DNA from 3 places in the Kitasatospora sp. SC0581 genome. Region 2 is predicted to be linked to each of the others. Evidence: riboswitches for the same ligand, from Rfam matches in the RefSeq annotation. Region 2 holds a riboswitch; each other region holds the start of a gene.
The links. Region 2 has a riboswitch for cobalamin ahead of ACLWS4_RS15090 (HoxN/HupN/NixA family nickel/cobalt transporter). Riboswitches for the same ligand answer to the same signal wherever they lie in the genome.
Positions count from the first base shown of each region.

Region 1: another riboswitch for cobalamin. It lies ahead of ACLWS4_RS31965 (ABC transporter substrate-binding protein); the one in region 2 lies ahead of ACLWS4_RS15090 (HoxN/HupN/NixA family nickel/cobalt transporter).
Region 3: another riboswitch for cobalamin. It lies ahead of ACLWS4_RS16355 (FecCD family ABC transporter permease); the one in region 2 lies ahead of ACLWS4_RS15090 (HoxN/HupN/NixA family nickel/cobalt transporter).

Region 1 covers NZ_JBLRWA010000032.1:72,621-77,278, reverse strand. The annotation lists gene ACLWS4_RS31970 (FecCD family ABC transporter permease) at 1-543, opposite strand, end outside; gene ACLWS4_RS31965 (ABC transporter substrate-binding protein) at 540-1,562, opposite strand; cobalamin riboswitch at 1,639-1,845, opposite strand; gene ACLWS4_RS31960 (shikimate dehydrogenase family protein) at 1,958-2,812, opposite strand; gene ACLWS4_RS31955 (3-dehydroquinate synthase family protein) at 2,814-3,878, opposite strand; gene ACLWS4_RS31950 (ROK family protein) at 3,955-4,658, opposite strand, start outside.
Region 2 covers NZ_JBLRWA010000007.1:228,020-232,677, forward strand. The annotation lists gene ACLWS4_RS15090 (HoxN/HupN/NixA family nickel/cobalt transporter) at 1-778, opposite strand, end outside; cobalamin riboswitch at 809-1,022, opposite strand; gene ACLWS4_RS15095 (ArsR/SmtB family transcription factor) at 1,105-1,488, shown strand; gene ACLWS4_RS15100 (hypothetical protein) at 1,630-3,303, shown strand; gene ACLWS4_RS15105 (AAA family ATPase) at 3,348-4,658, opposite strand, start outside.
Region 3 covers NZ_JBLRWA010000008.1:236,750-241,407, reverse strand. The annotation lists gene ACLWS4_RS16365 (ABC transporter substrate-binding protein) at 1-78, opposite strand, end outside; gene ACLWS4_RS16360 (ABC transporter ATP-binding protein) at 95-898, opposite strand; gene ACLWS4_RS16355 (FecCD family ABC transporter permease) at 895-1,974, opposite strand; cobalamin riboswitch at 2,097-2,222, opposite strand; gene sodN (superoxide dismutase, Ni) at 2,304-2,699, opposite strand; gene sodX (nickel-type superoxide dismutase maturation protease) at 2,976-3,338, shown strand; gene ACLWS4_RS16340 (CGNR zinc finger domain-containing protein) at 3,346-3,927, opposite strand; gene ACLWS4_RS16335 (amino acid ABC transporter ATP-binding protein) at 4,041-4,658, opposite strand, start outside.

The sequences.
Region 1 (4,658 bases), on a different contig from region 2:
GCACATCTGGCCGACCGCGATGCCGGCGAGCACGGTCCGGGCGGTGGGCAGCGACCGGGTTCGGGCGCCGGCCAGGGCCAGGACGACGGCGGCGGCGAGCAGGGCGCCGGCGAAGGCCGCCGTCGCCACCGCGCCGGTGCCCACGGCGCCGGTCACGCCGACGCCGAGGACGATCACGGTGACCGCGCCGGCGGCGGCTCCGTCCGAGATCCCGAGCAGGAAGGGATCGGCCAGGTCGTTCCCGGTCAGCGTCTGCAGCACCGCGCCGCAGACCGCGAGGCCGGCGCCGGTGGCGGCCGCTCCCAGCACCCGGGGCAGCCGCAGCTGCCAGACGATCTGGTCGTCCAGCAGCGTCACAGGCGGGTCGCCCAGCCCGAGACGGCGCGCCACGACCTCGATCACCGTTCCGACCGACTCGTGCTGCGAGCCCACGGCCAGGCCGAGGAGCAGGGTGCTCAGGAGCAGGGCCGCGGCGACGGCCAGGGCCGCCGTCGCGCGGCCCGGACCAGCGGGCCGCACGACGGGGTGGGGCGCGGTGGTCATGAAGCCGGGTGCAGTCGGCCCAGCCCGTCGGACACCCGGGCGGCACCGTCGGCGAGCAGCACGCCGGGGGTCGACTCGGAGAACGGCACCGTCACGAAGGCCTTGCGCTGCACGGCGGTGAGCTTGCTCAGGACCGGGTCGTTCTCCAGGTAGTCGATCTTGGACTGGGCGGTGTCCCAGTCGGCGTCCGCGACCACGATGGCGTCCGGGTCCGCCGCGACGACCTTCTCCCAGCTCACGTTCTGCCAGCTGCCGGGCAGGTCCCCGAAGACGTTGCGGGCGCCCACGGCGTCGAGCACGAGTTGGGGGCCGCCCTGGCCGGTGCCGACGTACGGCGTCTTGGTGTCCGAGTCGAACCACAGGACCTTCAGGCCCTTGCCCGCGGCCGTCGCCGTGAACTGCGCCAGCTGCTGCTCCTGCTGCCGCTGGATCGCGGCGGCCCGCTCCGGGACGCCGAAGACCTTGGCGACGTCGTTCAGCTCGCCCCATGCCGCCTGCCAGGTCGTCGGCGGCACCTGGTTCTTGTCCGAGCAGCCGAACGGGGACAGGTACGACGGGACGCCCTGGCCGCGCAGCTCCTCCCGGGTGCCCGCGACCTTGTCGGTGAACGCGGTGGAGTAGGAGGCGTACAGGAAGTCGGGACGGGCCGCGAGGAGGTTCTCCTTCGTCGGGTACTTCTTGGAGAGCACCGGGACGGAGTCGTAGGCGGCCTTCCACTTCTCCGGGACGGAGTCGTCGAGGTAGGCGGTACCGGCCATGCGGGACTGCAGGCCGAGGGCCAGGGCCACCTCGGTGGCACCCTGGTTGAGCGTCACCAGCCGCTCGGGCGGCGCGCCGACCGTCACGGTGGTCCCGCAGTTGTCCACGCTGACCGGCGCGGCACTTCCGGTCGCCCCGCCGGACGCGGCGGGCGCGGGGGCGCCCGCGCAGCCTCCGAGCACGCCGACGAACAGCAGGGCCGCGACGGCCCGGCCGACGCGTGTCGGACCTGTGGGACGTACGGGATGTACGGGACGCATGGAGCGCGTGGAACGTATGGATCGGACCGGATGCGGGTACGGCTGACCGCTGGGCACGTGTTCTCCAAAACCCTCGTGGAACATGTCGCGCCGTGGCCGGTCTCCTGGCTTCCGCATCAACACGCCGCGACCGACCTTCCCGAGCGGCTCTACCAGCCCGCCCAGTGGCCCTGACCGCTGGCGAAAGCCGGTCAGCGAGGGCCGCGGAACTCCGCGGCAACAGTGGCGAGGGCCGCACCGGACTCAGACCGGTTTCCCGAACACCACGGCGATGGCACGCTATCAGGCGTGGTCAGGTCGGTGGCGACCGGCCGGTGGGATGATCGTTTGGATCGTTCCCGGGGACGGGGGAGGGAACGGCCACGGGGGTCGGCCGGCTCCGGAGGGACGGGGGATCACCCCGGAAGACGGAAGAAGGAGCGGTAGAGCGGCAGCTGCTCGGCGAGCATGTGGATGCCGGGGTGGGTGGCGAGGCCGAGGGCGGCGGCGGTGCGCAGCAGCGGGGTCTCGGCGGGCGTCATGATGATGTCGGCGACCAGCGCGCCGGGCGCCAGTGGGGCCGGGTCGAAGGGGAGCGGGTCGGCCGGGTCCAGGCCCAGCGGGGTGGCGTTGACCGCGAGGTCGACGCCGGAGGGCGGGCGCGGGGCGGCGGCCACGCGGCCGGGCCAGCGGGTGCCGAGCCGCTCCAGCAGGGCGTCCACCCGGCCCCGGTCGGGATCGGTCACGGTGAGTGCGGCGGCCCCTTCGGCGAGCAGGGCGGCGGCGATGGCGAGCCCCGCGCCTCCGGCGCCGGCCAGTGCCACCCGCAGCCCGGCCGGGTGGTGCCCGGCGGCGGCCAGGCCCCGGACGAACCCGGCGCCGTCGAAGTTGTCGCCGTACCAGCGGCCGTCCGGCTCGCGGCGCAGCGCGTTGGTGCTGCCCAACAGGGCGGCGGCGTCGCTGAGTTCGTCGGCGTGCCCGCACATCGCCAGCTTGTGCGGGACGGTGACCAGCAGCCCGTCCAGGTTGGCGACGGCCTTCAGCCCGCGGACGACCTCGTCCAGCCGGTCCGCCGGGGCGTGCACGGGGACGAGCACGGCGTCCACGCCGCTCGCCGCGAACAGCGGGTTGAGCAGGGCGGGCGCCTTGGCCTGTGCGACCGGGTCGCCGAGCACCGCGAACAGCCGGGTGCGGCCGGAGATCGGCGGGCGGGCGGCCGGCGCGTCGGGGGTCGGCAGGTCGGGGGTCGGCAGGTCGGGGTGAAGGGACATCTCAGGCCTCCCCTGCGGCGGCGCGCGGCATGGCGTCCAGCGTGCGGGCGACCAGCGGCTCGGGGACGTCGCTGACGAGTTCGGCGCCGCGCGGGCCGTCCAGGACGAAGGAGAGCCCGTCGACGGCCTTCTTGTCCAGCCGCATGAGGGCGATCAGCGCCCCGGTGCCGACCTCCGGCGGCAGTGCGGTCGGCAGCCCGTAGTGGGCGACCACCTCGTGGTGCTCGGCGACCCGCTCGGGGCCGATCCGGCCGAGCGCCCCCGCCAGCCGGCCGGCGAAGACCGTGCCGACGCCGACCGCCTCGCCGTGGCGCAGCCGGAAGTCGGTGGCGCGTTCCAGCGCGTGGCCCAGGGTGTGGCCGTAGTTGAGGATGTGCCGCAGCCCGGTGTCGCGCTCGTCGGCGGCCACCACGGCGGCCTTGCGGGCGACGCTCGCGGCGATCTGCTCGGGCAGGGGCAGGTGGCGGAGGTCCCCGGCGCCGATGAAGTGGCAGCGGGCGATCTCCCCGTAGCCGTTGACGCGTTCGCGCGGCGGGAGGGTGTCGAGGTAGTCGGTGTCGCAGAGCACGGCGGACGGCTGCCAGTACGCGCCCACCAGGTTCTTGCCCTCCGGGAGGTTCACCGCCGTCTTGCCGCCGACGCTCGCGTCGACCTGGGCCAGCAGCGAGGTGGGCAGGTGCACCACGGGCACGCCCCGGTGGTACAGCGCGGCGGCGAGCCCGACCGCGTCGGTGGTGGTGCCGCCGCCGCAGGAGACCACGGCGTCCGCCCGGCCCAGGCCGAACGCGGTGAAGCGGCTGCACAGTTCGGCCACCCAGGCGAGGGACTTGCCCTCCTCGCCGTCCTTCGCCTCCACCACCAGGGTGTCGAGGCCGGTGTCGGGCAGCCACTCGGCGGGCCGGGCGCTGACCACCGCGACCCGGCGGGCGCCGATCCCCGCGAGCACCCCGGCCAGCCGGTGGCGGGCGCCGGGGCCGATCAGCACCGGGTAGCCGCGCTCACCCAGCTCCACGTCGATGCGCCGCAGCCCTCCGTCCGTACGGACGAGGGTTTCTGTCGTGGTCAACTCGGCTCCCAGGGCTGGTCGGTGAGGTGGTGTGCGGTGCGGTGTCGCTCGGTGGGTGGGGGGCACGGGCACGGCTTCAGGCCGCGGGCTGCAGCCGCGCCAGCGCGAGGGCGCCGTGCAGCGAGGACAGCCCGCCGAGCACGGCCGGCCGGATCGCGGGGACCGGGCCGCCGGGGCGGGCCAGCGCGGCGGCGTGCGCCTCCACCCGCGCCGTGAAGCCGGGCAGCCCGTCGGCGAACCCGCCGCCCAGCACGGTCAGTTCGGGGTGGAACAGCTCGCCGAGCGAGACGGCCGCGGCCGCCAGCGCGGCGCAGGTCTCCTCGACGGCCTCCACCGCCCACGGCGCGCCCTCGGCCAGCCCGGACCGCAGCTCCGGGTACTCGACCGGCGCGCCGCGCAGCAGTTCCGCGCGCCGCAGGGTCGCCGGACCGGAGGCGGTGGCCTGCAGGCAGCCGCGCCGCCCGCAGTCGCAGACCGGGCCCCGGCGGTCGACGATCAGGTGCCCCGCCTCGCAGGAGCCGCGCCCCGGGCCCGGCAGCGGCGCGCCCCCGTGCACGACACCGCCGCCGACGCCCGTCCCGACACCCAGGTAGACCACGTGCCCGGACCCGGCGTGCACCGCCTCGGCGAGCGCGGCGAGGTCACCGTCGTCCGCCCAGGCCAGGGCGGCGGCGGGGAAGAGCCGCCGCAGTGCCGGGACGAGGTCGAAGCCGCGCCAGTCGGGGCGGCCGGGCCAGGCGAGCACCCGGCCGTCCGGGCCGAGGGTCGCGGGCACGGCCA
Region 2 (4,658 bases):
ACAGCAGCGGCAGGCAGACGATCGCGTACCAGGGCAGCCCGGAGGCCGCGCCCGAGCCGGCCATCACCATCAGGGTGACCTCGGTCGCGGTGTCGAAGCCCAGGCCCAGCACCATGCCCACCGGGAACATCTGCCCCGGCCGGGTGATCGAACGGGTCGCCCGGTTCAGCACCCGGGCCATGAAGCCGCGCGAGTCGAGGTGCGCCTCCAGCTCCTTCTCGTCGAACTTCCCGGCCCGCATCGAGCGGAACACCCTGAGGATGCCGAGCAGCGCCGCCAGGTTGAGCGCGCCGATCAGGTAGAGGAACACGCCGGAGGTGGTCGTCCCGATCACGCCCAGCCACTTGTGGGTGGCCGACTCGTCGTCCATCAGCGTGTTCGCCAGCTGCGCGCCGCCCGCCACCAGGGCGGCCATCAGCACCACCATCGAGGAGTGCCCGAGGGCGAACCAGAAGCCCACCGAGACCGGCCGCTTGCCGTCCGCCATCAGCTTGCGGGTGGTGTTGTCGATCACCGCGATGTGGTCGGCGTCGAAGGCGTGCCGCATCCCGAGGGTGTACGCGGTGATGCCGAGGCCCACCCCGAAGACCTGGGTACCGACCGCGTACCGCTCGGGCGCGACCAGGAAGATCAGCGTGCCGAAGGCCACCACGTGCATGGCCACGATCACCGCCATCAGCCCGGCCGTACGGACGGTGTCCTCGCGGCGCCATCTGAAGCTGGGCAGCACGGAAGGGGCCGGCTTCGCGCCGGCGGCAACGGTTTCGGGCAGGGTCATCTGCGGATCACGCTCCAGCACCTCGTGGAAAACCTCGTGAGATGCCGTGGCCGGTCTCCTGGCTGACGGGATACCCGTGCCCGCCTTCCCAGGTGCGCGAGGCACCCAGTGGCTCCGTGGGCACGGACGACGTTCCTCCGCGGGCGGAGGAACGACCCGATCACAGTGGCGAGGGCCGCTCCGGGCTGGGACCCCTGAGGGTCCGTCACCGGTCTTCCCGAGCACCACGGCGGGGAACACCGTAGGGGCCGCGCCCCGACCCGTGCAAGGCTGCGCACCTGCGCAGGTGTCCAGGATCACAGGCGGCCGCCTGCAAGAATGTCCGCATGCATCTCGTACCGGCCGACCGCGCGGGCCACCGCACCATCGACGGGCACCGGGTCTGCGAGGCCATCGCCGCGATCGGCGACCCCGCGCACGTCCGGTCCTGGGCCGAGCGGTTCTCCCTGCTCGCCGACCCCGGACGGCTCGCCCTGCTGCTCGCCCTCCACCGGGCCGGCCCGCTCGCCGTCAGCGACCTCGCGGTGGCCACCGGCATGCGCGACCCCGCCGTCTCCCAGGCCCTGCGGCTGCTCCGCACGGCCGGCGTGGTCACCGGCGACCGGGACGGACGAGTGGTGCGCTACCGGCTCGTGGACGAGGCCATGCGCCCCCTCCTCGACGAGTGCGCCGCCGCCGAGCACCACGAGCCCAGCGCGGCAGTGGGCTGACCCCTCCCGCCGACGCCTGCCCGATCTTCCGACTCCCGCTCGGTCCGCCGACTCCCGCCCGGTCCGCCGACTCCCGCTCGGGCCGCTGACTCCCGCTCGGGAAGGCGCGCCGTGAACGGCCCCGGCCAGTACGATCATGATGTGCCGTCCCACCCCCATGCCTGGCCCGCCGACCGCTGGAACACCGACCCGGTCAAGGCCCGCGTGCTGGCGGTCGCCCGCACCCTCACCTCGGCCACCCGGGTGCTGGACGTCCTCTCCCTGCTGAGCCCGCACGGCATCGAGTGGTACTTCACCGTCAACCCCGGTTCCGTCTTCGCCGACCGCGCCCTGGACGACTACCTGCACGGCCTGTCCGGCTTCACCGTGCTGGACTGGGACGACGCCGTCCGCCACCGCTTCGACTTGGCCGTCGCCTGCGCCGTCCACTCCTCCATGCACCGCCTGGACGCCCGCCTCGTCGTCCTGCCGCACGGCGCCGGCTACAACCGCCTGGTCACCGAGTCCACCGGCGACACGGTCAGTGCCGCCGGCCTGTCCCGCAACGAACTCACCCACCGCGGGCGGGTGTTCGTGGACGTCCTCGGGCTCTCCCACCCCGAACAGCTGGACCGGCTGCGGACCTCCTGCCCCGAGGCCCTGGACGTCGCCCGGGTGGTCGGCGACCCGTGCTTCGACCGGATGCTCGCCAGCCGGCGCTCCCGGGACGGCTACCGCGCCGCGCTCGGCGCCGTCGGCGGCCGACGGCTCGTCGTCGTCAGCTCCACCTGGAGCGAGCACTCGTTATTCGGCCGCCACCCCGACCTGCCCCGGCGGCTCGTCCGCCAACTGCCCGCCGACGAGTACACGGTGGCCGTCGTGCTGCACCCCAACGTGTGGAGCCGCCACGCCCCCGGGGCGCTGCTCGACGACGCCCGCCGGATGGGCCTGCGCCTGATCCCGCCCCACCAGGGCTGGCAGGCCGCGCTCGTCGCCGCCGACTGCGTGATCGGCGACCACGGCTCGGTCACCGTCTACGGCGCCGCCCTGGAACACCGCACCATGCTCGTCGCCACCGGCGCCGCCGAACTCGACCCGCGCTCCCCCAGCTACGCCTTCGGCCAGGCCGCCCCCGTCCTCGACCCGGACGGGGACCTCGCCGCCCAGCTCGAACAGGCCCTCGCCGAGGCCCCGGCCGGCCTGCGCGAGATCACCGACCGCTCGCTCGCCCACCGCGGCGAATCCGCCCGGCTGCTGCGCCCGCTGCTCTACTCCTTCCTGGACGGCCTGGACGAACCCGGGGACGAACCGGCCCTGCCGCCCTACCCCAGGCCCGTCCCCTGCCCCGGGGCCGCCGAGTGGCCCACCGCGTACGACGTCGAGGGCAGCACCGAGGGGACCGAGGTGAGCCTGCGGCGCTACCCCTTCCACCCGGACGACCACACCCCGCGCGGCTTCCACGCCCTCACCGACGAGCACCCGGGCGACGCCCTGCGCTACACGGCCGAGGTGATCGCCCGCACCGAGGCGCACGCCGAACGCCCCGCCACCCGCTGGCTCGCCGACACCGCCGCCGAACTGCCCGGCCTCGCCGTCGCGGTGGCCGCCCTCGGCCCGGCCCGCCACCTGCTCCGGCTGCACGGCGGCCGGCTGCTGGAGGCCCGCGCCGAACCGGACTGGGGCCGCCCCGATCCCGCCGTCGACCCGCTGCTGCTCGGCTCCGCCGTGGCCTGCTGGCTCGCCGACGGCGGCGACCCGGCCGGCCTCCCGGAGCACGGACTCACCGTCCGCACCGGCGGGGACCGCACCCGGGTGTCCTTCCGTACCGGGCCCTGACCCCGCCCGCCCGCTACGGACCGCCCCTCGGCCCGGACCGCCCCTCAGCCCGCCAGCTGCCGCAGCCGCTCGCGGCTGCGCTCCGCCAGCTCCGCGTCGTCCAGCTCCTCGGCGAGGGTGACGAGCAGGGTGTGGGCCTGCGCCTCCTTCGCGTACTGGTTCCGCTCCTTGGCCTGCCGGGCGCAGTCGTCCGCGTGGACGACGGCGAGGTCCAGCTGCCCGAGCGCCCGGTGGGCCCGGGCCCGGACCAGCGGCAGCTTCATCAGCATGTCGTTGTCCCGCGTCCGCCCGGCCCGGGCGGTGGCCTCGGCCAGCAGGGTCAGCGCCTCCTCCGGACGGCCGTCGGCGATCAGCGCCTGCGCCAGGTTGTAGCTCTGGACGATCTCGCCGTGGTCGTCGCCCCGGTTCTCCGCCAAGGCCAGGGTGAAGCGCTCCACCGCGTCGCCCGGGCGGCCGTCGGCCAGGCAGAGCAGGCCGTCGGTCTCGTAGAGCACCCCGACCACCCGGCGGTTCGTCACCAGCGGGACCAGCTCCGTGGCGAGCGCCAGCTGCTCGGCGGCGAGCCGGTACTCCTTGCGCTCCTGGTGGGCGCGGGCGAGCTGGTTGCGCATCTTGACCACGGCGGCCGGCTGGTTGTCCCACTGGGCCGACTCGACGCCGAGCCGGTGGGTGGCGATCCAGTCGTCGTAGAGCTTGCGGCCGTGGTACAGCGGCCAGAGCGACTCGCAGAGCCGCCACACCTCGCCGTGCCACCCCTGCGCGGCCGCCTCCTCCACCACCGCGCGGAAGTCGGCGCGTTCGGCGTACAGCCACTCCAGGGCCGCGGCGTCGGAGGCGAAGCCGGGCAGGTCGTCGCCGCTCGGGTCCTGCAGCCGGAGCCGGTCCCTGCCCATCGTCCGGTCGGCGAGCGAGGCACGGCCCCGGAAGTACGCCACGACGCCGGTGAGGAGCCCGGCGCGGTCGGGCAGCTCCCGCGTCCGGCCGTAGGCGTGCAGCCGCACCACGTCGTGGGCCCGGAAGCGGTCCTCGCCGTCGTCGTCCACCACCTCGTCGAGCACGTGGACGCCACGCAGCTCCCTGACCGCCTGCTCGGCGCGCTCGACGCCGACCGCCCGCGCCAGTTCGGCGGACACGAAGGGGCCGGGGTGCACGCCGATCAGCTGGTAGAGCGCCCGGCCCGGCGCCGACAGCCGCTCGTGGACCAGGTCGTACGTCGTGCCGAGATCGCTCTCCTCGTCCTCCAGCATCGCCAACCTGCCCTCCCGGTCGTGCAGTTCGGCCACCACCCGGCCGACCGGCAGGCTGTCCCGGTCCAGCAGCTGGCTCCCGACCGCGTTCAGCGCGAGCGGCAACCC
Region 3 (4,658 bases), on a different contig from region 2:
CTTCGGGGCGATCTCGGCGCCGCAGCCGACGAGTCCGAGGGCGAGCAGGGCGGTGGCGGCAACGGCCTTGGTGCGCACGGGAGTTCCTTGGGGGTCAGGGGAGGCGGTCGAAGAGCAGCTGGAGGGCGCCGGTCTCCGGGTGGCGCACCGGGGTGCCCCGGACGCCGAACACCTCGGCCAGCAGGGCGGGTCGGAGCACCTCGTCGGGCGGCCCGGAGGCGACGATCCGGCCGTCCCGCAGGACGTACAGCAGGTCGCAGTGGCCCGCCGCCAGGTTGAGGTCGTGCAGCGCGGTGAGCACCGTCGGACCGGCCTCGCGGGCGAGCGCCAGCACCTCCAACTGGTGCGCGATGTCGAGGTGGTTGGTGGGTTCGTCGAGCACCAGCAGGCGCGGCTCCTGGACCAGCGCGCGGGCGAACAGCACCCGCTGCTTCTCGCCCCCGGACAGGCTCAGGAAGCCCCGCTCGGCGAGGTGCCCGGCCCGGACCTTGCGCAGCGCCTCGGCGCAGCGCCGCTCGTCCCCGTCGACTTGGGCGCCGAAGCCGCGGCGGTGCGGCAGCCGGCCCATGGCGACCACCTCGGCGACGGTGAAGTCGAACTCGGCGGAGTGCTCCTGGGTCAGCGCGGCCACCCGGCGGGCGCTCTCGCGGGCGGTGAGGGCGTGCAGGTCGTCGCCGGCCAGCCGGACCACGCCGCCGGCCGGCTTCAGCACCCGGTAGACGCAGCGCAGCAGGGTCGACTTGCCGCTGCCGTTGGGGCCGATCAGGCCGACCACCTGCCCGGCGGCGGCCGCCAGGCTCACCTCGTGGACCAGCCGGGTGCCGGCCAGTTCCACCGAGACGCCGTCGACGGCGAGGTCCTGGGCGTGCACCGGGGTCGGGTCGGTCGTCGCGGTCACCGGGCACCTCCGAAGGCCTGGCCGCGGCGGCGCATCATCACCAGGAAGGCGGGCACGCCGAGCACCGCGGTGAACACCCCGACGGGCAGTTCGGCGGGCGCCAGCAGGGTGCGCGAGGCGATGTCCACCCAGACCAGCAGCAGCGCCCCGGCGAGCGGCGCGACCACCAGCACCCGGCGGTGCCCGGCGCCGACCAGCATCCGCGCCAGGTGCGGCATCAGCAGCCCGACGAAGCCGATCGCCCCGCTGACCGCGACCACGGTGCCGGTGACGGCGGCGGTCACCACGAACAGCTCGCGGCGCAGCCGGTCCGGGTCCACACCGAGCGAGGCGGAGGTCTCGTCGCCCATCGCGAGCGCGTCCAGCCGCCCGGCGGTGCAGGCCAGGTAGGCGAGCCCGGCCAGCACGGTGACGGCGGCGATCGGCACCTTGCCCCAGGTGGCGCCGCCGAGGCTGCCGAGCAGCCACATCATGACGTCCCGGGCGGCCTCGCCGCGGTCGGCGGCGAAGACCATCAGGGTGGTGGCGGCGGAGAAGCCGTAGGACAGCGCGGTGCCGGTGAGCACCAGCCGCAGCGGGGTGAGCCCGTACGCGGTGCGGGCCGCGACGTAGACCAGGGTCATGGCGGCCAGCGCGGAGCCGAAGGCGGAGGCGGAGATCGCCCACACCCCGAGCGAGGCGAAGGCGCCGAACAGCATCACGGCGTTGGCGCCGACGGCCGCGCCGGAGGAGATGCCGAGCACGAAGGGGTCCGCCAGCGCGTTGCGCACCAGGGCCTGGACGGCGACCCCGCAGGCGGCCAGCCCGGCGCCGACCACGGCGGCCAGCACGGTGCGCGGCAGCCGGATCTCCCAGACGATCGCGTACGCGGCCGCCTCGTCCGCGTCCAGCCGGCCGCCCGTCAGCCCGGCGCCCAGGAGCCGCAGCACCCGGGGCAGGCCGAGCCCGGAGGAGCCGAGGGCGACCCCGCAGACCAGGGAGAGCAGCAGGGCGGCGGCGAGTCCGGCGGCGAGCGGGACGACGGGTATTCGGCGAGTGGGCGGGCCGACTGCACGGTTGACGGGTGCGCGGTTCACGGGTGCGCCTTGCCTCGGGCCGGGAGCGCGCCGGGGCGGGCGCGGGCCGGGGGCGTGCCGGGGCGCCGTTCCCCTCGCAGTCCGCGGCGAGTTGTCGGGAGGTCGGCGGCCGAGGGCGATCGGGCTGGCGCGGCCGTACGGGCGGGTACGGGCCGTGCTCACCGTTGCGGGTCAGCGCCGGATTCGCACCGGACTTCCCCCTCGGACGCCCTGGCAGCATAACAGCCACTCAGGGCAGGCAACCCTTACCGGGCCGGGTCGGACGTGAACGCACGACCGCCCCCGTCCGGCGGTGCGGACGGGGGCGGTCGGGTGGCGACGCGTCAGGCTCAGGCCTGCTTGGTCTCCCAGAAGATCTTGTCGACCTGGGCGATCAGGTCGAGCAGGGCCTGGCCGGTGGCCGGGTCCGTGGACGCCTTGGCGGCCGAGGCGGCCTTCAGGGTGTCGTTGATCAGCTGGTGCAGCTGCGGGTACTTCTCGAAGTGCGGGGCCTTGAAGTAGTCGCTCCACAGCACCGAGATGTGGTGCTTGACGGCCTCGGCGCGCTGCTCCTTGATGATGACGGCGCGGGCGCGGAAGTGCGGGTCCTCGTTGGCCTGGTACTTCTCCTGGGTGGCCTTGACCGACTCGGCCTCCAGCTTGGCCTGCGCGGGGTCGTAGACGCCGCAGGGCAGGTCGCAGTGGGCGTGGACGGTGGCGCGCGGTGCAAACAGACGAGAGAACATGGGAGTCCTTCCTTAGATCGTCTTCCCGCGCCCGAGATTACCCTTCCGCCCTCCCGGTTTCGCGATCGGGCGGTGGGCCTAGGGCGAAAGACGGACCGGGAACCGGCGCAATCCGGACATCGGACGGACGGCGGTCCGTACGGCAGACTGGGGGCGCGAGCGGGGGCGGGAGGAGGAGTCGTGGCGCGGAGCACGCGAGCGGAGGGCGCCGGGGCGGGGGAGCGCGGCCCGGGCGGCGCGCTGCCGTTCGGGCTGGTCGACGTGGCGGGGCCGTCGATGGTCCCGACCCTGCGCGAGGGCGACCGGCTGCTGGTCCGCTACGGCGCGCCGATCCGGCCCGGCGCGGTGGTGGTCTTCCGGCACCCCTTCCAGCAGGACCTGCTGGTGGTGAAGCGGGCCGCCGAGCGCCGGGCCACGGGCTGGTGGCTGCTCTCCGACAACCGCCCGGTGGACAGCGACAGCCGCAGCTACGGCGCCGTCCCGGACGAGCTGGTGCTCGGCCGGGTGCTGCTGCGGCTGCGCCCGAGCCCGGTCTGGCTGGCGCCGGGGCGCCGGCTGGAGCGGCTGCTGCTCACCCCGCGGCTGGCCCGGGTGCCGGGCCTGGCCCGCCGGCTCGGCGCCTGGGTCGAGGAGGTCTAGCGGGCCGCTACGCCCGGGCCGCCGCCTCCGCCTCCAGGCGCTTGCGGGCCCGGTAGGCGGCCACGTTGGCGCGGGTCGCGCAGCGGTCCGAGCAGTAGCGGCGGGAGCGGTTGGTCGAGGTGTCCAGGTAGGCGTTGCGGCAGGGCGCGGCCTGGCAGATGCCGAGCCGGTCGGCGCCCAGCTCGGTGAGGTGGACGGCCAGGCCCATGCAGGCGACCGCGCTGAAGTGGGCGGTGGCGGTGGGGGAGTTGTCGGCCAGGTGCAGGTGCCAGCGCGGCCGCCCGGCGTCGTCCAGGTAGTCGTGCCCGGAGATCAGCGGGCTGACCGGGTACTCCATCAGCAGGCTGTTCAGCAGGTCGACGCCGCGGATCTCGTCCCCGCCGGCGGCGGCCTCGAAGACCCCGCGCAGCCGGGTCCGCACCGCCCGCAGCCGGGGCACGTCGGACTCGTCGGCGAGCGAGCGGGCCCGCGAGGAGTCGGAGAAGAGACCGCGCACCGCCTCCACGGAGGTCAGCGAGTCGGTGCCGCGCTCGGGCTCCTCGGTGTTCACCAGCCGGACGGCGAGATCGGCGTAGGCGGCGAGCTCCACAGGGGTCCTTCCAGGGGGGTCGGTAACGGGCTGACTGCCTCCAGCCTATTACCCGGGCGGGCAAAACGACGGCGCCCGGCAGGAGTGACCTGCCGGGCGCCGGGCGTACGGGCTCAGAGCACCTTGGAGAGGAAGGCCCTGGTGCGCTCGTGCTGCGGGTCGGTGAGCACCTCGCGGGGGTTGCCGGACTCGACCACCACCCCGCCGTCCATGAACACCAGCGCGTCGCCGACCTCGCGGGCGAAGCCCATCTCGTGGGTGACGACCACCATGGTCATGCCCTCCTCGGCGAGGCCGCGCATGACGTCGAGGACGTCGCCGACCAGCTCCGGGTCGAGCGCGGAGGTCGGCTCGTCGAAGAGCATCAGCTTGGGCTTCATGGCCAGCGCGCGGGCGATCGCCACGCGCTGCTGCTGGCCGCCGGAGAGCTGCGAGGGGTAGTTCTTCGCCTTGTCGGCGAGGCCGACCCGCTCCAGCAGGGCCATCCCGCGCTCGCGGGCGTCGGCCCGGCTCTCGCCCTTGACCTGGACCGGCGCCTCCATGACGTTCTCGACGGCGGTCATGTGCGGGAACAGGTTGAAGCGCTGGAAGACCATGCCGATGTCGCGCCGCTTGAGGGCGACCTCGCGGTCCCTGAGCTCGTGCAGCCGGTCGCCCTTCTGCCGGTAGCCGACCAGCTCGCCGTCCACCCAGAGGCGGCCGCCGTTGATCTTCTCCAGGTGGTTGATGCA